Regions from separate parts of the Erwinia amylovora genome, predicted to be linked through region 2. Evidence: predicted binding sites of a transcription regulator. Region 2 holds the regulator's gene; each other region holds the start of a gene.
The links. Region 2 encodes PurR, which represses purine synthesis genes. Its sites were predicted from a motif close to CANGCAAACGTTTGCNTG; they were not measured.
Positions count from the first base shown of each region.

Region 1: a site for PurR is predicted at 3,458-3,475, ahead of JGC47_RS06695 (amino acid aminotransferase). Genes of this name have one in related genera too.
Region 3: a site for PurR is predicted at 2,224-2,241, ahead of JGC47_RS17255 (NCS2 family permease). Genes of this name have one in related genera too.
Region 4: a site for PurR is predicted at 4,181-4,198, ahead of purL (phosphoribosylformylglycinamidine synthase). Genes of this name have one in related genera too.

Region 1 is NZ_CP066796.1:1,439,606-1,445,834, forward strand. Features, by position in the region: gene ldtD (L,D-transpeptidase) at 1-705, shown strand, start outside; gene mepK (peptidoglycan L,D-endopeptidase MepK) at 884-1,432, shown strand; gene JGC47_RS06690 (MBL fold metallo-hydrolase) at 1,476-2,105, shown strand; gene JGC47_RS06695 (amino acid aminotransferase) at 2,202-3,392, opposite strand; gene ompC (porin OmpC) at 3,624-4,727, opposite strand; gene asnS (asparagine--tRNA ligase) at 5,029-6,229, opposite strand, start outside.
Region 2 is NZ_CP066796.1:1,754,793-1,761,021, forward strand. Features, by position in the region: gene cfa (cyclopropane fatty acyl phospholipid synthase) at 1-499, opposite strand, end outside; gene punC (purine nucleoside transporter PunC) at 745-1,917, opposite strand; gene punR (DNA-binding transcriptional activator PunR) at 2,029-2,961, shown strand; gene purR (HTH-type transcriptional repressor PurR) at 2,958-3,983, opposite strand; gene JGC47_RS08205 (C40 family peptidase) at 4,386-5,222, opposite strand; gene JGC47_RS08210 (Grx4 family monothiol glutaredoxin) at 5,600-5,938, shown strand; gene rnt (ribonuclease T) at 6,206-6,229, opposite strand, start outside.
Region 3 is NZ_CP066796.1:3,798,341-3,804,569, forward strand. Features, by position in the region: gene phoU (phosphate signaling complex protein PhoU) at 1-426, shown strand, start outside; partial or broken gene JGC47_RS17770 (metabolite transport protein) at 863-1,021, shown strand; gene JGC47_RS17250 (IS1/IS1595 family N-terminal zinc-binding domain-containing protein) at 1,741-2,019, shown strand; gene JGC47_RS17255 (NCS2 family permease) at 2,324-3,637, shown strand; gene JGC47_RS17260 (4'-phosphopantetheinyl transferase family protein) at 3,674-4,417, opposite strand; gene mnmE (tRNA uridine-5-carboxymethylaminomethyl(34) synthesis GTPase MnmE) at 4,573-5,937, opposite strand; gene yidC (membrane protein insertase YidC) at 6,040-6,229, opposite strand, start outside.
Region 4 is NZ_CP066796.1:2,704,407-2,710,635, reverse strand. Features, by position in the region: gene murQ (N-acetylmuramic acid 6-phosphate etherase) at 143-1,048, shown strand; gene yfhb (phosphatidylglycerophosphatase C) at 1,264-1,902, shown strand; gene tadA (tRNA adenosine(34) deaminase TadA) at 2,067-2,546, shown strand; gene mltF (membrane-bound lytic murein transglycosylase MltF) at 2,535-4,016, opposite strand; gene purL (phosphoribosylformylglycinamidine synthase) at 4,286-6,229, shown strand, end outside.

The DNA.
Region 1 (6,229 bases), 320 kb from region 2:
AATTATTCGCTGGCTTACTACGTCAATGGCCGTGAAATACTGTCTTCCCGCGTCATCGTCGGCCGCCCGGACCGTAAAACGCCATTGATGCGTAGCGCGTTGAATAATGTCGTGCTTAACCCACCGTGGAACGTGCCAACCACGCTGGTTCGCAAAGATATTGTGCCGAAGGTGAAACAGGACCCGATGTATCTGTATAAACACGGTTATACCTTGCTTGCAGGCTGGAGTAACGAAGCAGAAGTGGTTGACCCTTCAATGATTAACTGGAGTATGGTTTCTGCTGCTTCTTTCCCGTACCGCATCCGCCAGGCGCCTGGCCCCACCAACTCGCTGGGGCGCTACAAGTTCAATATGCCAAGCTCTGACGCTATCTACCTGCATGACACGCCAAATCATGGCCTGTTTCAGAAGGATATTCGCGCTCTGAGTTCCGGCTGCGTAAGGGTGAATCGCGCTTCCGATCTGGCTAATTTGCTGCTGCATGATGTGGGCTGGGACGACGCGCGCATCTCCGGCACGCTGAAGGAGGGGAATACTCGCTTCGTGCCGATCCGCCATCGTATCCCGGTCAACCTCTATTATTTGACCGCCTGGGTAGCGGAAGATGGGCTGCCGCAGTTTCGTACAGATATTTACAATTATGACTACACCGCGCGTTCAGGTACTCAGGTGCTGGCGCGGGCTGGGCAATTGTTGCTCTAATCTCTGATTAATCAGCAGTTCACCGGGTGTTGAGCGTAAGGGCTGATGGGTTCCACTCCCGGACCAATGCGTTATTTTCGTACTTCGCCGGGTTGACGGATGAATTCGCGCCCGGTAAGGTTCCAGCCAGCGCATTATATGCACAATCCCGAATTTTATAGCCAGGTAATACAGCTTTATGGATAAGATCGACTCTCATCGCCGTAAGTGGTTGACTCTGGGCGGAGCCGCCCTGGGTGTCGCACTACTTCCGAGCCAGGCTTTTGCCTCGCTTTCTACCGCTCGTCCCCGGATGCTCACTCTTAATAATCTGCACACCGGTGAAAGTCTTAAAACCGAGTTTTTTAACGGTAAAACCTACGATAAGTCAGAACTGACGCGTCTTAACCACTTTTTCCGGGATTATCGGGCCAATAAAAGTAAGAGTATCGATCCCCACCTGTTCGATCAGTTGTTCCGTTTGCAAACCCTGCTGAATACCCGTAAACCGGTTCAGCTGATTTCCGGCTACCGTTCGCTGGCAACCAACAACATGCTGCGTGAGCGCAGTGACGGCGTGGCTAAGCACAGCTACCACACGCTGGGACAGGCGATGGATTTCCATATTGAAGGGATCTCATTAAGCAATATCCGCAAAGCTGCACTTTCGCTACGGGCGGGCGGTGTAGGGTACTATCCTCGCAGTAACTTTGTGCACATTGATACCGGGCCGGTTCGGCGCTGGTAAGGCGAAATTCCTGCTGCCCTGTGGCGGCCGGCCATGGAGTATTATGAATTATCACATTATCCCGGTCACCGCGTTCGCGCAGAACTGTTCGGTCATTTGGTGCCCTGAAACCGGTGAAGCTGCACTGGTTGATCCGGGCGGCGATGCACAGAAGATCAAACATGAGATCGCTGCCCTCGGCTTAACGGTTAAGCAAATCCTGTTGACTCATGGCCACCTCGACCATGTTGGCGCTGCGGCCGAGCTGGCCGAACATTACGATGTCCCGATTGTCGGGCCGCATAAGGCGGACAAATTCTGGCTGGACGGTTTACCGCAGCAAAGCCAGATGTTCGGCTTCGACGAATGCGCGCCACTGACCCCGGACCGCTGGCTGCAAGAGGGGGAAGTCGTACTTGTTGGCAACACCGTGCTGGAAGTGCTGCTGTGCCCCGGACATACGCCGGGTCATATTGTGTTCTTCGAGCGTAAAGCCCGTCTGCTGGTTTCCGGCGATGTGATTTTCAGCGGTGGCGTAGGGCGCTCAGACTTCCCGCAGGGCAGCCACCAGGACCTGATCGCTTCCATCCTGAACAAGTTACTGCCGCTGGGTGACGACGTGACCTTTATCGCAGGTCATGGACCAATGTCAACGCTGGGACGCGAGCGTATCAGCAATCCGTTCCTGCAATAACCGCCTTCACCACGGAAAAAGCCTGCTATTGCAGGCTTTTTCCGTTTACAGCGTTAGCCAATCACGGGGGGGCTGCTATGGCGGCCCGGCACCGAACTACAGCACAGCGGCGATAGCCTCACACAGCGGGGCTATATTATCTGTCGTCATACCCGCTACGTTAACGCGCCCGGAGTTCACCGCATACACGCCAAACTCATCGCGCAGCCTGACGACCTGATCTTTTGTCAGGCCGCTGAAGGAAAACATGCCGTTTTGCGCAATAATAAAGCCGAAGTCGCCTTTCGCCCCTTTTTCTTCAAGCGTCTTGACAAATAGCTGGCGCATAAGCTGTATACGATCGCGCATGCTGGTCAGCTCCTGCTCCCATTGCGCACGCAGATCGCTGTTGCTAAGGATGGTGGCAACCACTGCCGCCCCGTGTGCCGGAGGATTGGAGTAGTTAGCCCGAATGGTCGCTTTCACCTGGCTGAAGGCGGTATCAACCACCGCAGCGTCGCTGGCAACCAGGGTAAATGCACCCACACGCTCATTGTACAGGCCAAAATTCTTCGAGTATGAGCTGCACACGATCAGCTCCTGATGGCTGGCTGCGAAAGTACGCAAACCTTCGGCATCCTGCTCCAGACCGCGGGCGAAGCCCTGGTAGGCAAAGTCAAACAGCGGCAGCCAGCCCTTAGTCAGCGACAGATCGGCAAGCTGCGCCCACTGTTCGGCAGTCGGGTCAATGCCGGTGGGATTGTGGCAGCAGCCGTGGAACAGGACAATATCACCGGCCACGGCAGCATTAAGACTTTGCAGCATGCCGTCGAAATCCAGATTGTGGCTGGCAGCATCATAATAGTCGTATTGACAAACTTCCAGACCGGCGGCAGTAAACACGTTCTGATGATTTGGCCAGCTGGGATTGCTGACCCAGACGCGTTTTGCACTGGTTTGTGTGGCGATAAAATCCGCAGCGACCCGCAGTGCGCCAGTGCCTCCTGGAGTCTGCGCAGTGCGTGCTCGTTGGCTGGCAATCAGAGGGCTGGCGGCGCCAAACAACAGTTCCTGAGTACAGCGGGCGAAGTCGGCAATCCCGTCGATGCTCAGATAGTTTTTGGTTGTTTCGTTTTCCAGCAGATACCGTTCAGCTTTTTTAACGCTGGACAGTACCGGCGTTTTGCCGGTTTCATCTTTATACACGCCAATACCGAGGTTAATTTTGTTCAGGCGCTTATCCGTTCGAAACAGATCGGCTAAGCCAAGAATAGGGTCGGCGGGGGCAGCTGCAATACGTTCAAACATAGTGGGAGTCCGTTAGCTTAATCTAAAGCGAATTGTTGGCTCAGGTTACCGTCATACAGGGAGAATTGCCAATCGTTTGCGGCGAAAAAAAGCCCCGGCAATGAAGACAAGGAATGAGAATAGCGTCCCGGTCGCCACAACCGAAACTCCCTGCAGAAGGCCAAAAAAAAGCGGGGCCGAAGCCCCGTCTGACGCACACATCGCCGCGGATAAACCGCGGCAGAGTGATAATTAGAACTGGTATACCAGGCCAACGCCAACGGTGTTGTCGGTAGAAATACCGGCATTACGGGTGAATTCGTTTTCATCCAGCAGGTTGATTTTGTAATCAACGTAGGTGGACATATTTTTGTTGAAGTAGTAGTAGGTGGCCACGTCGATGTACTTATACAGATCCTGTTTGCCAACGTTTTCGATCTTCTTACCGACAGACTGCACGTAAGCCAGGGATGGACGCAGGCCGAAGTCGAACTGGTATTGTGCCACCGCTTCGAATTTCTGCTCTTTGTTGACCATGCCGCTACGATCTACGCCGTCGAAATTACCGCTGATAAAGGTGTTGTTACGGGTTTCACCGTACATCGCCGCGAGGTAAACACTTTTTGCGTCATACTTAACGGCGGTAGACCAGGTTTCAGCGGTTTTACTGCCGTTCGCGAAGTAGGCGTTCTGCTGAGCGTTGGTGCGATCTGACCTGGTGTAAGCAGCAGATACCGCCACGCCAACCGGAGTAGTATAGGTAACGGAGCTGCCCCAACCGTCGCCGTTCGCTTTTTCAATTTTACGACCGTTATCGCTTTCTTCGTTTTTGCCCTGGTACTGCAGCGCGAAGTCAAGACCATCAACCAGACCGAAGAAGTTGCTGTTACGGTAGGTGGCCAGACCGTTAGAACGACCGACCATGCCGTTATCGGAATAACCAGAGTCACCGCCGAATACCGGCAGGATATCGGTCCATGCCAGCGGATCATAGCCGACGCCATAGTTACGACCGTAATCGAACGCGCCGTAATCAGCAAACTTCAGGCCGGCAAAGCCAACGCGGGTTTTAGAACCAGAAGTACCTTCTGCTTCAGCCACGTTTGCCTGTACGTTGTATTCCCACTGGCCGTAACCGGTCAGCCGATCGCTGATTTGAGTTTCACCTTTGAAACCGAAACGAACGTAAGACTCATCTCCGTCTTCACCGGAGTTATCTGAAAATTGGTGACGCGCATCAACTTTACCGTACAGGTCCAGTTTGTTGCCATCTTTGTTATAGATTTCTGCAGCGTTAGCGGCACCCGCTGCCAACAGAGCTGGGATCAATACTGCAAGAATGTTGCGCTTCATCATTAATTATTACCCTCGTTGGAGTTATTTGAACACCTGCCACTGCCGACAACAATTCTTTACAGAACCTTGAAGAGAGTTTGGTGTCTTCCTGTGTCTTCAGGCATCTTTCCATTGGTAGCCCGGTTAATCTAGCCCGAAAATGCTACTAATCTCTTATTCTGGTAACAATATGAAAAATTGTATTTCAAAATGTAATAAATAAGGGAGTTTGTGAGTCAACTCTAAATTTACAAAAATAAAAAAAAGGCCGACGATGTCGGCCTTAATATTTATTTTAATTTTCTTATATTTAATGCAGAAATCAGAAAGTCGCGTTACGTGGAGTTCGTGGGAAGGCGATAACATCCCTTACATTTTGCACGCCAGTGACATAAGCGATTAATCGTTCGAAACCCAGTCCGAAACCGGAATGCGGTACGGTGCCGTAACGGCGCAGATCGCGATACCACCAGTAATCTTCTTTATTCAGCCCCATCTCGGCCAGACGTGCATCTAACACCTCAAGGCGCTCTTCACGCTGGGAGCCACCGATAATTTCGCCAATGCCCGGAGCCAGCACGTCCATAGCCGCAACGGTTTTACCGTCGTCATTCAGGCGCATATAGAATGCTTTGATATCTTTCGGGTAATTTTTGACCACTACCGGGGCTTTGAAGTGTTTTTCCGCCAGGTAGCGCTCATGCTCCGAAGAGAGATCGATACCCCAGGCAACCGGGTTGTCAAATTTCTGCCCAGATGCCAGCAGGATCTCAATGGCTTCGGTGTAATTGACCTGTGCGAAATCGGTCGTTACAAAACGTTCAAGGCGTGAAACGGCATCTTTGTCTACGCGTTCCGCGAAGAAAGCCATATCATCGGCGCGTTCGGTAAGCACCGCTTTAAAAGCGTACTTAAGCATCGCTTCCGCCAGGGCAGCATTGTCTTCCAGGTCGGCAAAGGCCATTTCCGGCTCCAGCATCCAGAACTCTGCCAGATGGCGGCTGGTATGCGAGTTTTCCGCGCGGAAAGTTGGCCCGAAGGTATAGATTTTCGAGACAGCGCTGGCGTAGGTTTCGCCGTTCAGCTGGCCGGATACGGTCAGGAACGCTTCCTTACCGAAGAAGTCTTCATCGTAATTGACTTTGCCTTCTGGCGTACGCGGCAGGTTTTCCATATCCAGCGTTGAGACGCGAAACATTTCGCCGGCGCCTTCGGTATCAGAAGCGGTGATCAGCGGGGTGGAAACCCAGAAGAAACCCTGTTCGTCGAAGAAACGATGCAGCGCCTGTGCCAGAGTATGGCGAACGCGCGCCACCGCGCCAATCAGGTTAGTGCGTGGGCGCAGGTGCGCAACTTCACGCAGATATTCGATGCTGTGGCGCTTCGCCGCCATCGGATAGGTATCCGGGTCATCAACCCAGCCCACCACTTCAACCTCGGTTGCCTGAATTTCAAAGCTTTGTCCCTGACCCGGCGATGCAACGACTTTCCCCGTAATCACAACCGAGCAGCCGGTCGTCAGA
Region 2 (6,229 bases):
GCTTAAGTTGTAGCTTTGCACAAATCAGCTCCAGCTTCGCCTCCTGGGCCTGCTCAAGCGTTTCAGCTCGTTTCCAGTAACCACAGGAATACTGCATGTAAGGATCCAGCATTGCGGTGAAGAGGTCGTTACCCAAGTCATAATGTTCTTTACCCACCATCCAGGCACGTTTGCGGGACTGTAAATTGGTTAAACGTGAAGCGGCGATACGCAATGTATCTTTAAAATGACGGGGAAGCTGTTGGTCAAGGTGCGCGTTGAGCACGCGCTGAAAAAAAATATCCAGGCGTTCGCACTCCCACCAGCCATCCATATAGCTTTCGCCCAGCCCTAACGAACCCTCCTGCAGCACTCTCTTAAAGAAGTTGGGGTTATTCACCTGAATGTCTGAGGAGCGGGATCCGTTAACTTCAATATTGGCCTTACTTAATATTTCCTGGGCGATTCGGTACCACAGATTATTCCCCAGGCTTTCATCTTCAATACACGATGAACTCATAGCTTCTCCATCATCCTGTGCGATTGATACCTGAGAAAAAGAATAGTCAATTTTCGCAGATCTGTTAGGAGCCATAAGGCAAATATCACGGCCTGTAACCCATGCAGAAGAGAATCAGTCGAACTTCAGAAGCCAGCCATGAGGCCGTGCGCTGCGGCCATCGGGAAGATTCAAGGGGGCATAATCTAGTGGATTTCTGTTAGCCTGCTAAATTTGGCCGGTTGATTTCAGCGGTGATTTTCCGCTCACAGCATGAGATGACGCTCCGCCATGCGCTGCACAACATAACCCAATGCTGCGATTAAAATGGTGGTCAGCATCACCAGCACGGTGGTATCCAGAACCGTATCAATCAATGATGATACGACCATGCTGGCGAGAAAGCACAGGCCAAGCTGCAACATATTTTGCAAGGCGGCCGCTTTACCGCTGGCATGAGGGAAGGGCAGCAGGGCGCTGGACACAACGATAGGGTAGATTGCTCCATTCGCCATCGCCATGCCGCAGAACGGCAGCAAAAGAGCCCAGAGCGCAGGCTGGGAATATTGCACAATTAGCCAGAGTGCAACAATGCTCAGACTGTAGAACATCAGCAGCGAGGGGAGGATTTTGCGTCCGTTAAATCGATTTAAAAGCGCACGACAGCTAAAGCCACCGATCAAAAAAGCGACCGTTTGCGGCACGTAACTCAGGCCAATATCGGCAGGTGAAAGACCCAGATTACCTAAAATAAACGGTGAACCGGTAAGCCACGCAAAGAAGCTGGCAGAGCAGGCTGCATAGATAGCGACGTTGCCGCTGTATACGGGTGATTTAAGCAGGGAAACGAAGCCGGGAGCGGCGATGTCAGGCGCGCTTTTATCATGCCTTGGTTGTGATGGCAGTCGCAAGGTTGGCACCATCAGCAGCAAAGTAATTAGTAACAGCGTGACGAAGATGGACTGCCATGGAAAATGAGCTAACAGCCAGGCTCCGACCAGTGGCGCCATGGCCGGTGAGAGCGCGACCAGCGGCATAATAGTGGCAAATACACGGTTGGCTCGTGCAGCGCTGTAGCGGTCAACCACCAGAGCTTGCCAGCTGACGGCCGCAGCACAGACGCCGACAGCCTGCACAAATCGCCATGCCAGCAGCGAAGCTGCTGAATTAACCCAAAGCATGGCGGCACAGCCGACAGCAAACAGACTCAGGCCCATCAACAGTACCGGCTTGCGCCCGATGCGGTCTGAAAGAGGTCCCCATACCAGTTGCGCGCAGGCAAATCCGGCAAGGAAAATACTCAGGCTGGCGCTGACAGCGCCAGCCTGAGTATTCAGATCTTGCTGCATCACACCAAATGCAGGCAGGTACATATCGGTAGCAAGGAAACCCAGCATGCTTAGCAGCGCCAGGTAAATCATAAAAACTGCAGAATACATGTTAATTAACTCTTATCAGCCCGTTTTAAGCTTGCGCAGTGTAATCGCGTGCAGGACAGTCTGTGAAACGCTAATATTCGTTGATTGGAATGAATTTTTTTGAAGGCAAATATGTGGTCAGAACATTCACTGGAAGTTATTGATGCCGTGGCCCGGACCGGAAGCTTCACCGCCGCTGCCGCAGAGCTGCACCGCGTCCCTTCTGCAATAAGCTATACGGTGCGTCAGCTTGAGGAATGGCTGGCCGTAAATCTGTTTGAAAGGCGGCATCGTGATGTGGTGCTGACCGACGCCGGACGGGTATTCAGCGAGGAAGGCAGGATTGTCATCAAAAAAATGCTAGCCACGCGCCGCCGCTGTCAACAGGTGGCAAACGGCTGGCGCGGGCAGCTCAATATCGCCGTCGATCGCATTGTACGCCCGTCGCGAACGCGGCAGCTGGTGGTGGATTTTTACCGCCACTTTCCTGACATGGAGCTGCATATCATGCCAGAAGTGTTTAACGGCGTTTGGGACGCGCTGGCAGACGGGCGGGTGGATGTGGCGATAGGTGCCACGCAGGCGATCCCGGTTGGCGGGCGTTTCGCTTTCCGTGATATGGGGAGCCTTAACTGGCGCTGCGTGGTTAATGCACAACACCCGTTAGTCAGTCGGCCCGGGCCACTGACTGAAGAGTGGATACGCGAGTGGCCTTCGTTGGTGCTGGAAGATACTTCACGCGCGTTACCCAAGCGCACGACATGGACGCTGGATAATCAGCGGCGGCTGGTCGTACCTGACTGGGAAAGCGCTTTTGATTGCTTGCGCGCGGGTTTATGCGTTGGCATGGTGCCGGGCCATTTCGCCCAGCCGTTGCTGCAGCGGAATGAACTGCGTGAGCTGGCGCTTAGCTCGCATTTTCCTGACAGCCCGTGCTGTCTGAGCTGGTCGGAACAAAGCGCCTCACCGGCGCTGAGCTGGCTGCTGGAATATCTTGGCAGCACGGAAACCCTGAGGGCCGAATGGCTTAGCGAGCAGCAGGACCCGGCACCGCTGCGTGATTAACGGCGGTAGTCCCGGTAAGGTCCATCCGCCACCGAACGTCGTTCGATCAGAGAAGGATAGACCTCAATGGTCTGCGACTCTTCACGTTTGCTGGTAATGCGATCAATTAACATATCAAATGCGGTTTCACCGAGGCGCTCTTTCGGTTGATGTACCGTGGTCAACGCCGGAGTAAAGTAACGGGCATTGCGCACGTTATCATAACCAATCACCGAGATGTCTTGCGGTACGCGCAGTCCCATTTCATCTGCTGCACAGATTGCGCCCATCGCCATAATGTCACCCCCGCAGAATACGGCAGTCGGACGCTGTTTCTGCGACAGGATCTGTTGCATGGCGAGATAACCGGATTCAGGTTCAAAATCACCCTGTACCAGCCACTCATCGCGCAGTGTGATCCCGGCCTCGCTCAGAGCTTTCACAAAGCCCGCATGGCGCCCGCCCCCGGTGTTGCGCTCCAACTGACCCGGGATGGCACCAATATCGCGGTGCCCGCGTTCAATCAGATAACGCCCCGCCAGATAGCCGCCATCAAAAGCGTTATCCAGTACCGTGTCGGTGAAGTCACCGCGCGACTTGCCCCAATCCATGACTACCATCGGGATATTGCGGTTATCTTCTAACATCGCAATCAGCGCGTCCGGGTATTCAGAGCACATCACCAGCAGCCCGTCGACACGTTTTTGCGCCATCATCGACAGGTAAGCCTGCTGCTTTTGTATGTTGTTATGAGCATTGCCCAGGATCAGGGTATAGCCTTGAGCAAAGCAGCGGCGCTCCACCGCCTCGATGATTTCAGCAAAATAAGGTGCTTCGCTTGAGGTTGCCAGCAGGCCAATGGTTTTGGTGTGGTTTACCTTCAGGCTACGAGCTACGGCGCTTGGAGAATAATGCAACTCTTTGATAGCTACCCAAACCGCTTCTCGCGTTTCTTCGGCGACAAAGCGTGTTTTGTTTATGACGTGCGACACGGTGGTGGTGGAAACACCCGCGCGCTTTGCCACATCCTTAATCGTTGCCATGAAAATCGTACTCCTGGTGTTATCAGTAACCTGCTGATAACTGGTTTGTTAATCGTTTGCCTTTACGCAAGCTTTTCCCGATTGGCCAGAATTATTGGGGGCTGTCTCAAAAGGTCGGGAAGGGGTCTTGCTTGTCCGTAAAAGGACGTGCAGTGCTGGCTTAGCCAGATTTTGGCGCCGTTGCGCAACGCAAAGCAGGAATTCTAACAAGGCTTAGCAAAGAAAACGAGATTTTTACCGTTAACGATAACAATAAATCCAGGCTGTTAAGGCAAAGTGCGGCAGGGACGAGAGTAAATAACTCACCGAAATTTAGGACTATTAGCCACGGCGGGTCAAACCATCAGGAGCCAGCAAAGAATTTTGTCTGACGGCGCGGCAGTTAATACCTTCAGCTAACCGTTAACGAACCGTCTTCGGAGTCATCACGCGGCGAGCGCCTACGTAATGTTCTTGCCAGAAATCATCACCCAACGCGCTAACCTGAATGTCTTTACCCGTTCGAGGTGACTGAATGAATTTACCGCCGCCGAGATAGACACCTACATGATCGGCACTACCTCTGCCGTTAATACGGAAGAATACCAGATCGCCTTTCTCAAGCCGGTCACGCCTGATCGGCGCGGCATCACGCAGGTGATACATCTCATTAGCGGTGCGAGGAATTTTGAATTTCACCAGATCTTTATAGGCATACCAGACAAGGCCACTACAGTCGAACCCGGTTTTAGGCGAGCTGCCACCCCACAGGTAAGGTTTGCCCAACTGACCCATCAGTTTACTCACTGCGGTTTCACGCGCTCTCTGATAACGAATGCGATGGGCATTACTGAGCTTCAGTGGGGCCGTCAGAACCGCCTTGCGATCTGCACGCTGGCTGCCATAACGTTTTTTTACGGTCTTTTTGATGCCGGACTGGTGGCTTAACGGCTTTTGCGCCGCGTTTATTTTTTTCGTTGGACGCTTAACAACGGTGGCCTTCTTTTTTAACTTTTGTTTTTGCAGCGGGCTAAGCTGTGCCAGTTCTGCGGGTTGTTTGGTTTTTTTTACCGGGGGTTCTTTATGTTTTTTGGTCGGGGAAGCTTTTACCGGACGTCGTTTGCGTCGTTCATCTTCACGTGCGATGCTCCGGTCAGCCTTGTGCCGATCGGCATTAACAGGCGCCTGTGGCGATGCGTGCGCCATATTGAAAAATAGTTGAGCAATGGCCAGCATGAAAAGCGTAATGAATGAACGCATCGTTTCCATTAACAATCTGTGCATTGCGGCAGGCAGCAACGCGAAGGTAAATAGTGAATTCTGCGCGCAGGCAGAAGGATATTTGGATTCTAAACTAACTCGAGACCAAAGGGTAAGGTCTTTTTTGTTACAATAATACAATCGGGATGTATAGATTAACAAATATAATCAGTTCATTAATTCAGTGCTTTACCTCAACTGTGTTTCAACGGATGCAGCAAAGCTCATGAGAAAATGTTATTTTGTTATCATCTTCTGACCGCAAAGCGGGTTAAAACCCAGATGTACTGAAATTGTCGTTTTAACGTCAGGTCAGAATAGCTACAATATTGGCTGGCTACAGCTATACACGAAGTATCGTATTGAGGAAGGCATTTATGAGTACTGTAGAAAAAATTCAGCGCCAGATCGCAGAAAACCCAATCCTGTTATATATGAAAGGCTCGCCGAAGCTGCCGAGCTGCGGTTTTTCTGCCCAGGCCGTACAGGCGCTTTCTGCCTGTGGCGAGCGTTTTGCGTATGTGGACATTCTGCAAAACCCGGACATTCGTGCTGAAATGCCAAAATTTGCTAACTGGCCAACGTTCCCGCAGCTGTGGGTTGACGGCGAGCTGGTCGGCGGTTGCGATATCATCATTGAAATGTATCAGCGTGGTGAACTGCAGCAGTTGATCAAAGAAACCGCCCAGAAATACCCAACTGACGCCGCAGAATGATGGCCGTGGCTGGCGTCTGAACTGCCGTTTTGCCACTGCAAGCCAGTCGGTGATAGTTGCTGACTGGCAAATCACTTCGGCGTTCTGTCATGCTACCGGCTCGATCGCTAATCCGGAGCAATCGGCCCCCTGATGGCCTGATATACACAGCGTCAACAATTTCAGCTCAACGCGCGGGAATGGCTTTGACCATGCGATTAGCTGTTGCTAAAGGCCCGTTAAATCTGGGTTACCGTCCCTGAACCGACCCACGTTAAATCCCCAGGGCTATTCGCACCCTGATGCGTTGCC
Region 3 (6,229 bases), 1.8 Mb from region 2:
GATGTGGCAGAGAAGATTAGCCGCACCGCGCTGGAGAAATTCTCCCAGCAGCATCAGCCGCTGCTGGTGAGCCTGGAGTCTCTGGGGCATCACACTATCCAGATGCTGCATGACGTTCTGGACGCCTTTGCACGAATGGATCTTAACGCGGCGATAGAGATTTATCGCGAAGATAAGAAGGTTGACCAGGAGTACGAGGGCATTGTTCGCCAGCTGATGACCTATATGATGGAAGACCCGCGTACCATCCCAAGCGTGCTGACGGCCCTGTTTTGCGCGCGCGCCATTGAGCGTATTGGCGATCGCTGCCAGAATATTTGCGAGATTATTTTCTACTTCATTAAAGGCCATGATTTCCGCCATGTCGGCGGCGACCAGCTGGATAAACTGCTGGCGGGCGACGGTAACGGCAGCAATCCCGCTTAATCAGCCTCTGGCGTATCGCAAACTGCGGTGCGCCGGGTTTTTCCGTTTGGCTGGTGGATGCCTGCAAACCTGTATTGGCCTGGCCAATGCCAACCACAAGGTTGAATCATGTCAACACCCTCTGCCGCCGGCGCGGCGTGACACCGGGCAAAGCGATGGTCGCCGCCGTAAGCGGTTTGGCAATCGATGGCTTTGACCTGTGATCCCCGGCTTTTACTACCTGCTATCAGCACATTGCTGTCGTCAAACTCTTCACTGGCCGGTTCCCTGATGGCCAGGACGCCGATCGGTGCGGTGCCGGGTGGCGTTATTTTCAGCCACTTCAGCCATTAAAGCCATTGCAGCCACATTACAGCCACTTCAGCCACTTCAGCCATCACAGCCATTGCAGCCACATTACAGCCATTACAGCCATTACAGCCATTACAGCCATTACAGCGGGCGTATGCGTGAACTGACCTTCACTTTCCTGATGTTATTGCCGTTTAGCGGATTGCGCGCGACAGCGCAATGCTATTGGGGCCTGTTGGCTTACCGTACGCTGGCGGGGATGGGGCTGGACGGTGAGTTTGGTATCGGCATGTCGCCGATCGCCGCTTTTCCCGTGCTGAACTGCGCAGCACCGGATAGTGGCATATGTCTGTTGAGCCTTTATGCCCCTCCTCATTACGTACGGCCGTTTTCTGCTGACTCTCTACGAAGCTGGCCCGAACCCTGAAAATAAGCTTGAATGGAAAAAAGAAGTAAGTTAATTCCTGTTTTACGCTATATCTATATGATCTGTGACTTCCGTATGTTTTTTTACAATTAAGTGACAAAGATAAAGGTAATCGCATTATTTTTTTATGCGACTTTTTGTTTTGTATAAAAATATTATCCGAATAATTTTTATAATTTTAAGTCGTTAATCTATATTTTCCTCTAACCAGGCCGTTTTTCCCGCCCTTTGGGTGAGTTTTTGATTTTTACATGAAGTGAAAATATGGTTAGCATTGCAAAATATTGTTATTACCTCAGGGGCTAAGGAATTTTAAAACTGAATAAAAGATGTCCTGCTAATCTCGTTAATCCATCAACGCCTCCTTCTTCCGGTTAACATTGAGAGCGTGCCGGGCCAGGTATAAACGCTGATAAATTAATTACGTCCGCAGATTGAAAGCCGGTCTCAGTTTTATAATGGATTATCGCTGCGTAAATTATATTTTTTTGTGAAGCTCTTAATTGAACGGCTTTCCATTCTCTTTATCGGGAATGAATACGGACATGTTCATGCTGCTTTATTATTGTTAACGTTGAGTTCCAGGAGTGATATGTATGAAAATGGGAGACATTGCCTGCCCACGTTGTCGTGAAAGCGCCAGGATCCGCCGTAATGGGCGTTCTGCCTCAGGAATACAACGCTACCGCTGCCAGGGCTGTCTGAAAACCTTTCAGCTTCATTTCTACTATGCAGGCTCCAGCCCCGATATGCAGAAGACTATTGTTGAAATGATGAACGAAGGTTCGGAACACAGGGATATTGCGCGTAAACTCGGAGTCAGTCTTGAAACTGTGTTACGGCACTTAAAAGATCTGCAGCTGAATAAACCTTAATCAGAACGAGACTACCATCCGGTATTTAAGCTCAGGTCGGTTTTCCGGCCTGTCAGCTATCATCCTTTTCGCGCTATTCGCGCTCTATGACAGGTTATCGTACTGGCTGTATTATCCTGGCACCGTCTCTGCGGTAGCGCGTATTCAAAACTGCAGCGAGCTGAAACTCAATCACCCCTGACGACGGCCGTTAAAAAGGGTTAAAGCGCAATCGGTTGCGAAAAAATTGCGCGATCGCCATACCAAAGTCACCGTAATGAGTTAGGATAAGCGCCGACAACTTTCTCCGCTTTGGAATCACACCATGACTAATCCCGGGCTGTTACAACGGATTTTTAAACTACAGGAACATGGCACCACCGTGCGTACCGAGGTGATTGCCGGAATTACCACTTTTCTCACGATGGTGTACATCGTATTTGTTAATCCGCAGATCCTTGGCGTGGCCGGCATGGATACCAGGGCGGTGTTTGTTACAACCTGTCTGATAGCTGCTTTCGGCAGCATTCTGATGGGGCTGGTGGCAAATTTACCGGTCGCATTGGCTCCGGCAATGGGGCTGAACGCCTTCTTTGCTTTTGTGGTCGTGGGGGCGATGGGCATTTCCTGGCAGGTAGGAATGGGGGCCATCTTCTGGGGAGCTGTTGGCCTGCTGCTGCTGACCCTGTTCCGTGTGCGCTACTGGATGATAGCGAACATACCGCTGAGCTTGCGCGTGGGAATTACTGCCGGCATTGGTTTGTTTATCGCGCTGATGGGATTAAAGAATGCCGGCATCATTGTGCCAAGTGAAGCCACGCTGGTCACCATCGGTAACCTGACGTCGCACAGCGTGCTGCTGGGAGCGCTGGGTTTCTTTATTATCGCTATTATGGCTTCACGTCATATTCACGCGGCGGTTCTGGTGTCGATTGTGGTCACTACCGCTATTGGGCTGGCGCTTGGCGATGTTAAGTTCAGCGGCATTTTCTCCACGCCGCCTGCCGTAACGTCGGTTCTTGGCCAGGTTAACCTCAAGGATTCGTTAAATGTCGGTATGGCAGGCATCATCTTCTCCTTTATGCTGGTTAACCTGTTCGACTCCTCCGGCACGCTGATTGGCGTAACCGATAAAGCCGGTCTGAGCAATGAAAAGGGCACCTTCCCGCGCATGAAACAGGCGCTGTACGTCGACAGTATCAGTTCTGTTACGGGATCATTGATTGGTACCTCTTCGGTGACGGCCTATATCGAAAGCTCTTCCGGCGTTTCTATAGGTGGACGTACTGGCCTGATGGCGGTGGTGACCGGCCTGCTGTTTCTGCTGGTGATGTTTCTGTCGCCGTTAGCCGCTATGGTGCCAGCCTACGCGGTGGCTGGAGCATTGATCTACGTCGGTGTGCTAATGACATCAAGTCTGGCGCGCGTGAAATGGGACGATCTTACCGAAGCGGTGCCGGCATTTGTCACGGCGGTGATGATGCCATTCAGCTTCTCTATTACCGAAGGTATCGCGCTGGGTTTCATCTCCTACTGTGTGATGAAACTGGGAACCGCACGCTGGCGTGAAATCAGCCCCTGCGTGGTGGTGGTGGCGCTACTTTTCGTGTTGAAGATCGTGTTTATTGACGCGCATTAATCAGCAGAGCGGGTGGCTATTATGTCACCCGCACGCTCAGGAATGATGCAGCTGTTTTTCCGCTGGCAGACTGGTCAGACGCAGCGTACTCGGTGGCATATTTTGCGCATACAGGTTAATTTCTCGCAGTGATTCCCAGCCGTCGTCCCCTTTGAATTCCCACAAATTTAACCTGTCGTTCCCTGGCGAAAGCGCACAAGACCAAACCAGCGAGGGTTCAGCGTCACAGAGCGCCTGGATGTCCGGCCGGTTCATGGAGCGAAGCCTGCCTGATGCAGGGTGTAGCTGAAGTGAGCCCACACTATTAATGTTTTCACCGATCAGCTTGAGAATGCTTTGGCGTAGGGTCCAGAGCTGGGTTGAGGCTTCAATGGCATCATTCTGCGCGTTGACCCACGTTTTTTCGCCCGACGAGAGGTGCGCAAACTGGTTTTCCAACGTTTGGCGGCTGTGCGCCCGCACAATCTCCATATCCAGTCCGGCGCGTTCCCCCTCATCGCCTAACAACACGCCTACGACGTTACCGGCATAGGAGAAACTGAAATCGGGTAAGTCAGGGTCGGAGAAATGTGGACGGCCGTCGCTGCTGACGGTTATCCCGGGAAGCTTGTGGATGCCATAGACCCGAAACATCAACTCTGCGAGCAAAGTTCGGCCTGCCAGGAAGCGGCTTCGCCGTTTCTCGTCAAAAATGGAAGAGTATTCAATAAGCTGTTGCTGGACTCGGTGAACCTTGGGGCTGCATTGCACCAGTGCCCAGCGAGCAAAATGACTTGCCATTTGTCGCTCCATGATAATGGTCGAATAATCATCCCTGTTATTGTAGGAATTTTCTTGCTTTATTTCATCTGGATCCCATTTTTCGGCGTATTCTCAGATTTGGACACCGCACGCTTTTGACCAAAGGGTGGGAACTGACTGTCCCACCCGCAAGGTTATTTTCCAATGCAAAAACTGGAGAAAATGCGCCCCAGCAGGTCGTCGGAGCTGAACTCGCCGGTGATTTCGCTTAGCGCCTGCTGCGCCATACGCAGCTCTTCCGCCAGCAATTCTCCGGCCCGGGCGGCTAATAGCTGGTGTTTTCCCTGCTGCAGGTGAGTAGCGGCTAACTCCAGCGCCTGCAAATGGCGACGGCGGGCGAGAAAACCGCCTTCCATACTACCGTGCCAGCCCATGCTTAACTTCAAATGGTTGCGCAGATTTTCAATGCCTTCACCGGTACGTGCCGAAAGCCGGATAAGTGAGTGACCATTCACTTCAGAAATTTCCCTTATTTCACCAGTGATGTCCGCTTTATTACGCACCACGGTAACCGGTAACGTCTCCGGTAGTCGGGCGATAAAGTCCGGCCAAATCTCTGCCGGATCGGTGGCATCCGTGGTGGTACCATCGACCATAAATAGCACGTGGTCCGCCTGTTCAATTTCATGCCACGCCCGTTCGATACCAATACGTTCCACCTCGTCGCTGGCTTCGCGCAGACCGGCGGTGTCAATAATATGCAGCGGCATACCGTCAATCTGAATATGTTCGCGCAGCACGTCGCGTGTGGTACCGGCAATATCGGTGACAATGGCGGCTTCGCGTCCGGCGAGCGCGTTCAGCAGGCTGGATTTCCCGGCATTAGGCCGCCCGGCAATCACCACTTTCATCCCTTCACGCAGCAGGCTACCCTGGCGTGCTTCGCTGCGTACCGCGTCGAGATCGGCAATTACCTGATGAAGTTGAGCCTCTATTTTGCCATCCGACAGGAAGTCGATCTCTTCATCCGGAAAGTCGATTGCCGCTTCCACATATATCCGCAGGTGAGTAAGTGCTTCCACAAGGTGGTTAACGCGGGTAGAAAAGACCCCCTGTAACGAGTTTACGGCAGAGCGTGCCGCCTGCTCTGAGCTGGCATCAATCAGGTCGGCAATCGCCTCTGCCTGGGCCAAATCCAGCTTGTCATTAAGGAAAGCACGTTCGGAAAACTCGCCAGGATTAGCGATACGCAGCCCGGGTAGCGACAGGATGCGCTTCAGCAACAGGTCGAGGATCACCGGGCCACCGTGGCCCTGCAGTTCCAGCACGTCTTCACCGGTAAATGAGTGCGGGCCGGGAAACCACAGCGCAATCCCCTGATCGAGGGTGCTACCGTCCGCATCGCAGAACGGCAGATAGTCGGCGTGGCGTGGTTTTGGCAGTTTACCCAGCAGTAGCTGCGCGACCCGGGCGGCTTTGTTGCCGGAAACGCGCAGAATGCCTACGCCTCCCCGCCCCGGCGGCGTCGCCTGAGCGACGATGGTATCGCTATGGTTCATGTTGAGTTCTCTTTTCATGCAAAAAATAAGGCGGTCAATTGACCGCCTTATGATAGACATCGTGCCGGGTATTAGCACGGTTTGCGGTGATCCGTTGCCGAATTACGCCTTTTTCTTGTCGCGACTATGCAGACCGCGTTTTTCCAGCCCGCGGTAAATCAGCTGCTGCTGCAGGATCGTGACCAGGTTGCTGACGATGTAGTACAGCACCAGACCTGACGGGAACCACAGGAAGAAGACGGTGAAAATCACCGGCATAAAGGTCATGATCTTCTGCTGCATCGGGTCGGTC
Region 4 (6,229 bases), 950 kb from region 2:
ATAACAGACAGAATACTCAGTCTAACGTGCATTTTAGGGTTTCCATGACTAAACGCGTTAAAATGACCCAAGGTTGAGATTAAAACTGGCGGATGCCGATATAGTCATCGCTGGATAAATAAAACAGGCAGAAGGAAAAATGATGAATATTGGCTCACTGATATCCGAAACGCGTAATCCCGATACGCTCGATCTCGATAAATTGTCGACGCTGGAAATGGTGACTAAATTCAACCAGCAGGATGCCACCGTGGCGGGGGCTGTCAGCCTGACTTTGCCACAGGTGGCCGATGCTGTTGATGCCGCCGCGGCCGCCCTGTCTGCCGGCGGGCGTCTGATCTATATTGGAGCCGGGACCAGCGGCCGCCTGGGCGTGCTGGACGCTTCTGAATGCCCGCCTACCTTTGGCGTACCAAACGACATGGTGATTGGGCTGATTGCCGGCGGCCCGGCAGCCCTGGTGACGTCGATAGAAGGGGCGGAAGATGATGAGCAGCTGGGCGTCAGTGACCTGCAGGCGCTAAATATCAACGCTAACGATATGGTGGTCGGTCTGGCCGCGTCCGGGCGCACTCCCTACGTAACGGCTGCGCTGCGCTATGCGCGCCAGTTGGGTTGCCGTACTGCCGGGATATCCTGTAATCCGCATTCACCGCTGGCCCTCGAAGCTGGAATAGCGATCTTGCCGCTGGTCGGGCCGGAGGCACTGACCGGCTCAACCCGTTTAAAATCCGGTACGGCGCAAAAGCTGGTGCTGAATATGATTTCTACCGGGGCAATGGTGAAAATCGGCAAGGTGTATCAGAACCTGATGGTGGATATGCGGGCGTCGAATATCAAGCTGGTCGACCGCGCGCGCCGCATGGTGTGTGAAGCCACCGGTTGCGAGTCGCAGCAGGCGGAGGCCGCCTTAAAGCAGACGCAATATGAGGTAAAAACCGCCATCCTGATGCTGCTGACCGACCTGTCCGCCGGGCAGGCTAAGCAGAGCCTGTCCGCCCATAACGGCTTTTTGCGAGCAGCACTGCAAGACCCTGACCGGCGCTAACAGCACAGAGAAAAATCTGAGGCGGGCGATTAGCCTGGCTGTCATTGGCTGTGCTAAGGTTGCCAGCCCGATCGGCGTTATCCCGCACCGGCGGCCACTGGCGCTTAGCGCTTTTGCCGGTCAAATAAGGGTATTTTGACCGGCTGGTTAAGCGCAGCAGTCGGCGGTTTTCCCTCGGTCTGGTTTATGGGTTTGATTACCCTGAGGAGTAAGGTTTGACAAGCGGTAGTGAACGACGCGTAGTCTTTTTTGACCTTGATGGCACCCTGCATCGGCAGGATATGTTTGGCACTTTTTTGCGCTGGCTGCTGTGGCGTCAGCCGCTTAATCTGCTGCTGGTCATTCCATTATTACCGGTAATGGCGCTGGGCCTGTTGCTAAAGGGCCGCGCCGCGCGCTGGCCGATGAGTCTGCTGCTGTGGTCAGTGACTTTTGGCCACGGAGAAGAGCGTCTGCTGCAACGGGAAGAACAGTTTGCCAACTGGTTTCGTCAGCGCGTTACGGCTTTTCCGCTGGTGCAGCAGCGGCTGACTGACTATCTGGGCAGTGAAGATGCCGATGTCTGGCTGATCACCGGTTCACCCCAGGCGCTGGTGGAGCGGGTCTATTTCGATTCAGCTTTTCTGCCAGGAGTCAAACTGATCGCCAGTCAAATGGCGCGCGCTTTTGGTGGCAGAGTGCTGATAATGCGCTGTCTGGGCCATGAAAAGGTGGCTCAGCTGGAAGAACAGATCGGTACGCCGTTACAGCTTTACAGCGGTTACAGCGACAGTAAACAGGATAATCCGCTGCTGTTTTTCTGCCAGCACCGTTTTCGCGTTACCCCGACGGGGGAGCTGCAGCAGCTGGAATAATGTGCTGCTCAGTTTCGCCCGATCCTGTCGCAATCTGCTGCTGCAATGGCGCAATATCCGGCACATCCCCGGTCCGGTTCCTTCGCTTTTCATGTGTTTGACGCTTTCCTGCAAGCAGAATTATTTCGGTATATAATGTCGCGTTTTTTTTGCTGGAGGCGCAGGTGACTGATCACAATGATGAATACTGGATGCGCCACGCGCTCCGGCTGGCTCGCCGGGCATGGGACGAGGGCGAGGTGCCGGTGGGGGCAGTGCTGGTGCTGGATAATCAGGTTATTGGCGAGGGTTGGAACCGCCCTATTGGTCACCATGACCCGACGGCCCATGCTGAAATGATGGCGCTGCGCCAGGGGGGTAAGATGATAGAGAATTATCGCCTGCTGGATACCACGCTGTACGTGACCCTGGAGCCTTGCGTGATGTGCGCTGGTGCGATGATCCACAGCCGCATCGGACGGCTGGTGTATGGGGCGCGTGATGCGAAAACCGGTGCGGCAGGTTCATTGCTCGATGTGCTGGGGCATCCGGGGATGAACCATCAAGTGCCGGCTGAATGTGGCTTACTGAATGATGAGTGCGCGGCAATGCTAAGTGATTTTTTTCGCCAGCGACGGGCTGAAAAAAAAATGCTACGGCAGTAGCAAAACCCCGGTCGGGTTTAACGCTGTTTTAGCCTCCACCGCCGGATAAGCCTGGTTCAGTTCGGCTTCTGTCAGCGCCTTCTGCGCCAGCCTTCTCTCCTGATCCTGCAAATAACCGACCAGGCTTAGCTGATATTTACGGATATTCTCCACGTAGGTATAAGCCTCATGGCCACGGGCATAGCCGTAGGTAGTCTGGCTGTAGTAACGTTTTTGACTGAGCATCGGCAGCCGTACTTTCACATCCGCCCAGCTGTTCGGATCGCCTTTCTGTTTTTCCGTCAGCTTGCGCGCATCAAGCATATGGGCGTAACCCATATTGTAGGCGGCCAGCGCAAACCAGATTCGCTCATCTTCAGGCACGCCCGACGGGACTTTCTCCATCATGTGCACCAGATATTCACTGCCGCCACGAATGCTCTGCTCGGGGTCGGTACGATCGCTGACATTCAGGCTGTCGGCGGTATTGCGCGTCAGCATCATCATGCCGCGCACGCCGGTAGGGGAGGTGGCCAGCGGATTCCAGTGCGACTCCTGGTAAGAGATGGCCGCCAGCAGCCGCCAGTCAATTTTCCTGGCATACTTCTCAAACAGCTGGCGAATATCCGGTAGCGTTTCGTCAATCGAACGCAGGAAAGTGCGGGTATCGACATAATCAAACGTGCCAACGTGGCCGAGATACTTCTCATCAAGGCGGGCAATAACACCTTCTTCCGACATTCTGCTGAAGAAATCGAGCATCGCCGCGCTCAGGCTGTCATTCGGCTCCTGTCGGATGTACCAGGTGACGGCTTCGTCATCGGTAATATCGAACGCCACCGCCAGCTGGGGGTGAATACGCTGCATCAGCCCAATGGATACCGAGTCGGCAATGGTATAGTCGAACTTACCGTCTGCCACGGCCTGTAATAAGCCCTCGGGCGTCCGATCGGTGGAGATCGCCCAGTCGAGATCGGAATACTGACGGTCTTTAACCTCGCGCAGCGAGGACAGATAGGCTGAACCAGAAGCCACCGTCAGGCGGCCTCTGAGATCGCCAAGGTTTTTCGGGCGTGGCGTACCGATGCGGTAGACCAGCTGCTGTGAAACGGAATAATAGGCCGGACCGGCACGAAAACGCTTCAGCCGCTCACCGTTGTAAATCAAACCGGCAGCCAGCAGGTCGGCTTTATCGTCCGCCAGGTCGTCAAACAGATCGGCCAGATTCGGCCGCACGGTGACAGCCAGCCTGACTCCCAAATAATCGGCAAAGCGCTTTGCCAGCTCGTAATCCATACCGGCCGGAGATTGATTAACGGTGTAGTAAGTCAGCGGGGAATTGATGGTGCTGATACGCAGCACCCCGCGCGATTTAATCTGCGCGATACGGTCTTCAGAGCCGCCATACCACGGGATCGATGGCCACAATGCCAGCGCAAGTAGCACGGTGATTAATCCGATCAACAGATAATTAATTTTCAGGCGTTTCAAATAGTTATCTCTCGATTTTTCCCGGGCGTCTGTCTTTTTAGGCAGTATTTATGGTCTGTAATCGAACCCGGGCGTGGGGCATTTTGCTTAACTACGGGCTGCACCGCAACTGAATTTCACCACTTTAGTGTGCTTTTTAGCCGTCCTGGTTCGCCGATTAATTCTGCGCAAACGGTTTCGTAACTAACCGGGATTCTCTATAATAGCGCCGGTTTTCCCTGTTGCGCCCAATGAAGCGTCGCCCGGCGCTTTAAGACGAGAGATCTTTAATGATGGAAATTCTGCGTGGTTCGCCCGCTCTGTCGGCATTTCGTATTAACAAACTGCTGGCCCGCTTTCAGGACGCTCACCTGCCGGTGAGTGATATTTACGCCGAGTACGTCCATTTTGCCGATGTCAGCGCGCCTCTCTGTGCAGATGATAAATCACGCCTGCAGCGCCTGCTGAAATACGGTCCCTCTCTCGCGGAACATACTCCGGAAGGCCGTCTGCTGCTGGTGACGCCTCGTCCCGGCACCCTCTCGCCGTGGTCTTCAAAAGCGACTGATATCGCGCATAACTGCTCGCTGCCGCAGATCATTCGCCTGGAGCGCGGCATCGCCTTCTATGTTAAGGCCCCGCAGCTAACCGAAGCGCAGTGGGGGCGGCTGGCTGCACTGCTGCACGACCGCATGATGGAAACCGTGTTCAGCGATTTTCAGCAGGCCGAAGCGCTGTTTGCCCATCATCAGCCTGCTGCGCTGCAAAGCGTTGATGTGCTGGGTGAAGGCCGCCATGCGCTGGTTCAGGCCAATATCAAGCTGGGCCTGGCACTGGCGGAAGACGAAATCGATTACCTGCTGGCGGCGTTTGAAAAACTGGGACGCAACCCGAACGATATCGAACTGTATATGTTTGCTCAGGCCAACTCTGAGCACTGCCGTCACAAAATCTTCAACGCTGACTGGGTGATTGACGGTAAGCAGCAGCCCGAATCGCTGTTTAAGATGATTAAGAATACCTTCGAGAAAACCCCGGACCATGTGCTGTCAGCCTATAAAGACAACGCGGCGGTAATGGAAGGTTCAACGGTGGGGCGCTTTTACGCCGACCCGCACGGGCGCTACGACTTCCATCAGGAAGATGCGCATATTCTGATGAAGGTGGAAACGCATAACCATCCTACCGCCATCTCCCCGTGGCCGGGAGCCGCGACCGGCTCCGGCGGTGAAATCCGTGACGAAGGTGCCACCGGGCGTGGTGCGAAACCGAAAGCGGGCCTGGTCGGCTTCTCGGTGTCTAATCTGCGTATTCCGGGTTTTGAGCAGCCGTGGGAAGAGGATTTCGGCAAGCCGGATCGCATCGTTTCCGCGCTGGACATCATGACCGAAGGCCCATTGGGCGGGGCGGCCTTTAACAACGAATTTGGTCGCCCGGCGCTGAACGGCTACTTCCGTACCTATGAAGAGCGCGTTAACAGTCACAATGGCAGCGAGCTGCGCGGCTACCACAAGCCGATTATGCTGGCGGGCGGCATCGGTAATATTCGTGCAGACCATGTGCAGAAAGGCGAAATCAGCGTGGGAGCCAAGCTTATCGTGCTGGGTGGCCCGGCGATGAATATCGGCCTCGGCGGTGGTGCGGCCTCGTCAATGGCCTCCGGCCAGTCTGACGCCGACCTCGATTTTGCATCCGTACAGCGCGACAACCCGGAAATGGAGCGTCGCTGTCAGGAAGTGATTGACCGTTGCTGGCAGCTGGGGGAAGAAAATCCGATTCTGTTTATCCACGATGTTGGCGCTGGCGGCTTGTCCAACGCCATGCCGGAGCTGGTGAGCGACGGTGAACGCGGCGGCCGTTTTAATCTGCGTGACATTCTGAACGATGAGCCGGGCATGAGCCCGCTGGAAGTGTGGTGCAACGAATCTCAGGAGCGTTACGTGCTGGCCATCGCCCCGGCCAGCCTGGCGCTGTTTGACGCATTGTGCCAACGTGAGCGCGCACCTTATGCGGTGATTGGCGAGGCGACGGAAGAGATGCACCTGTCGCTTACTGACAGCCATTTCGACAATACGCCTATCGATATGCCGCTGGATGTGCTGTTGGGCAAAACGCCGAAAATGACCCGTGACGTCACCAGCCTGCAGGTGAAAGGCGATGCGCTGGTGCGCGATGGCATTTCGCTGGTGGACGCGGTAAATCGCGTCCTGCATCTGCCTGCCGTGGCGGAGAAA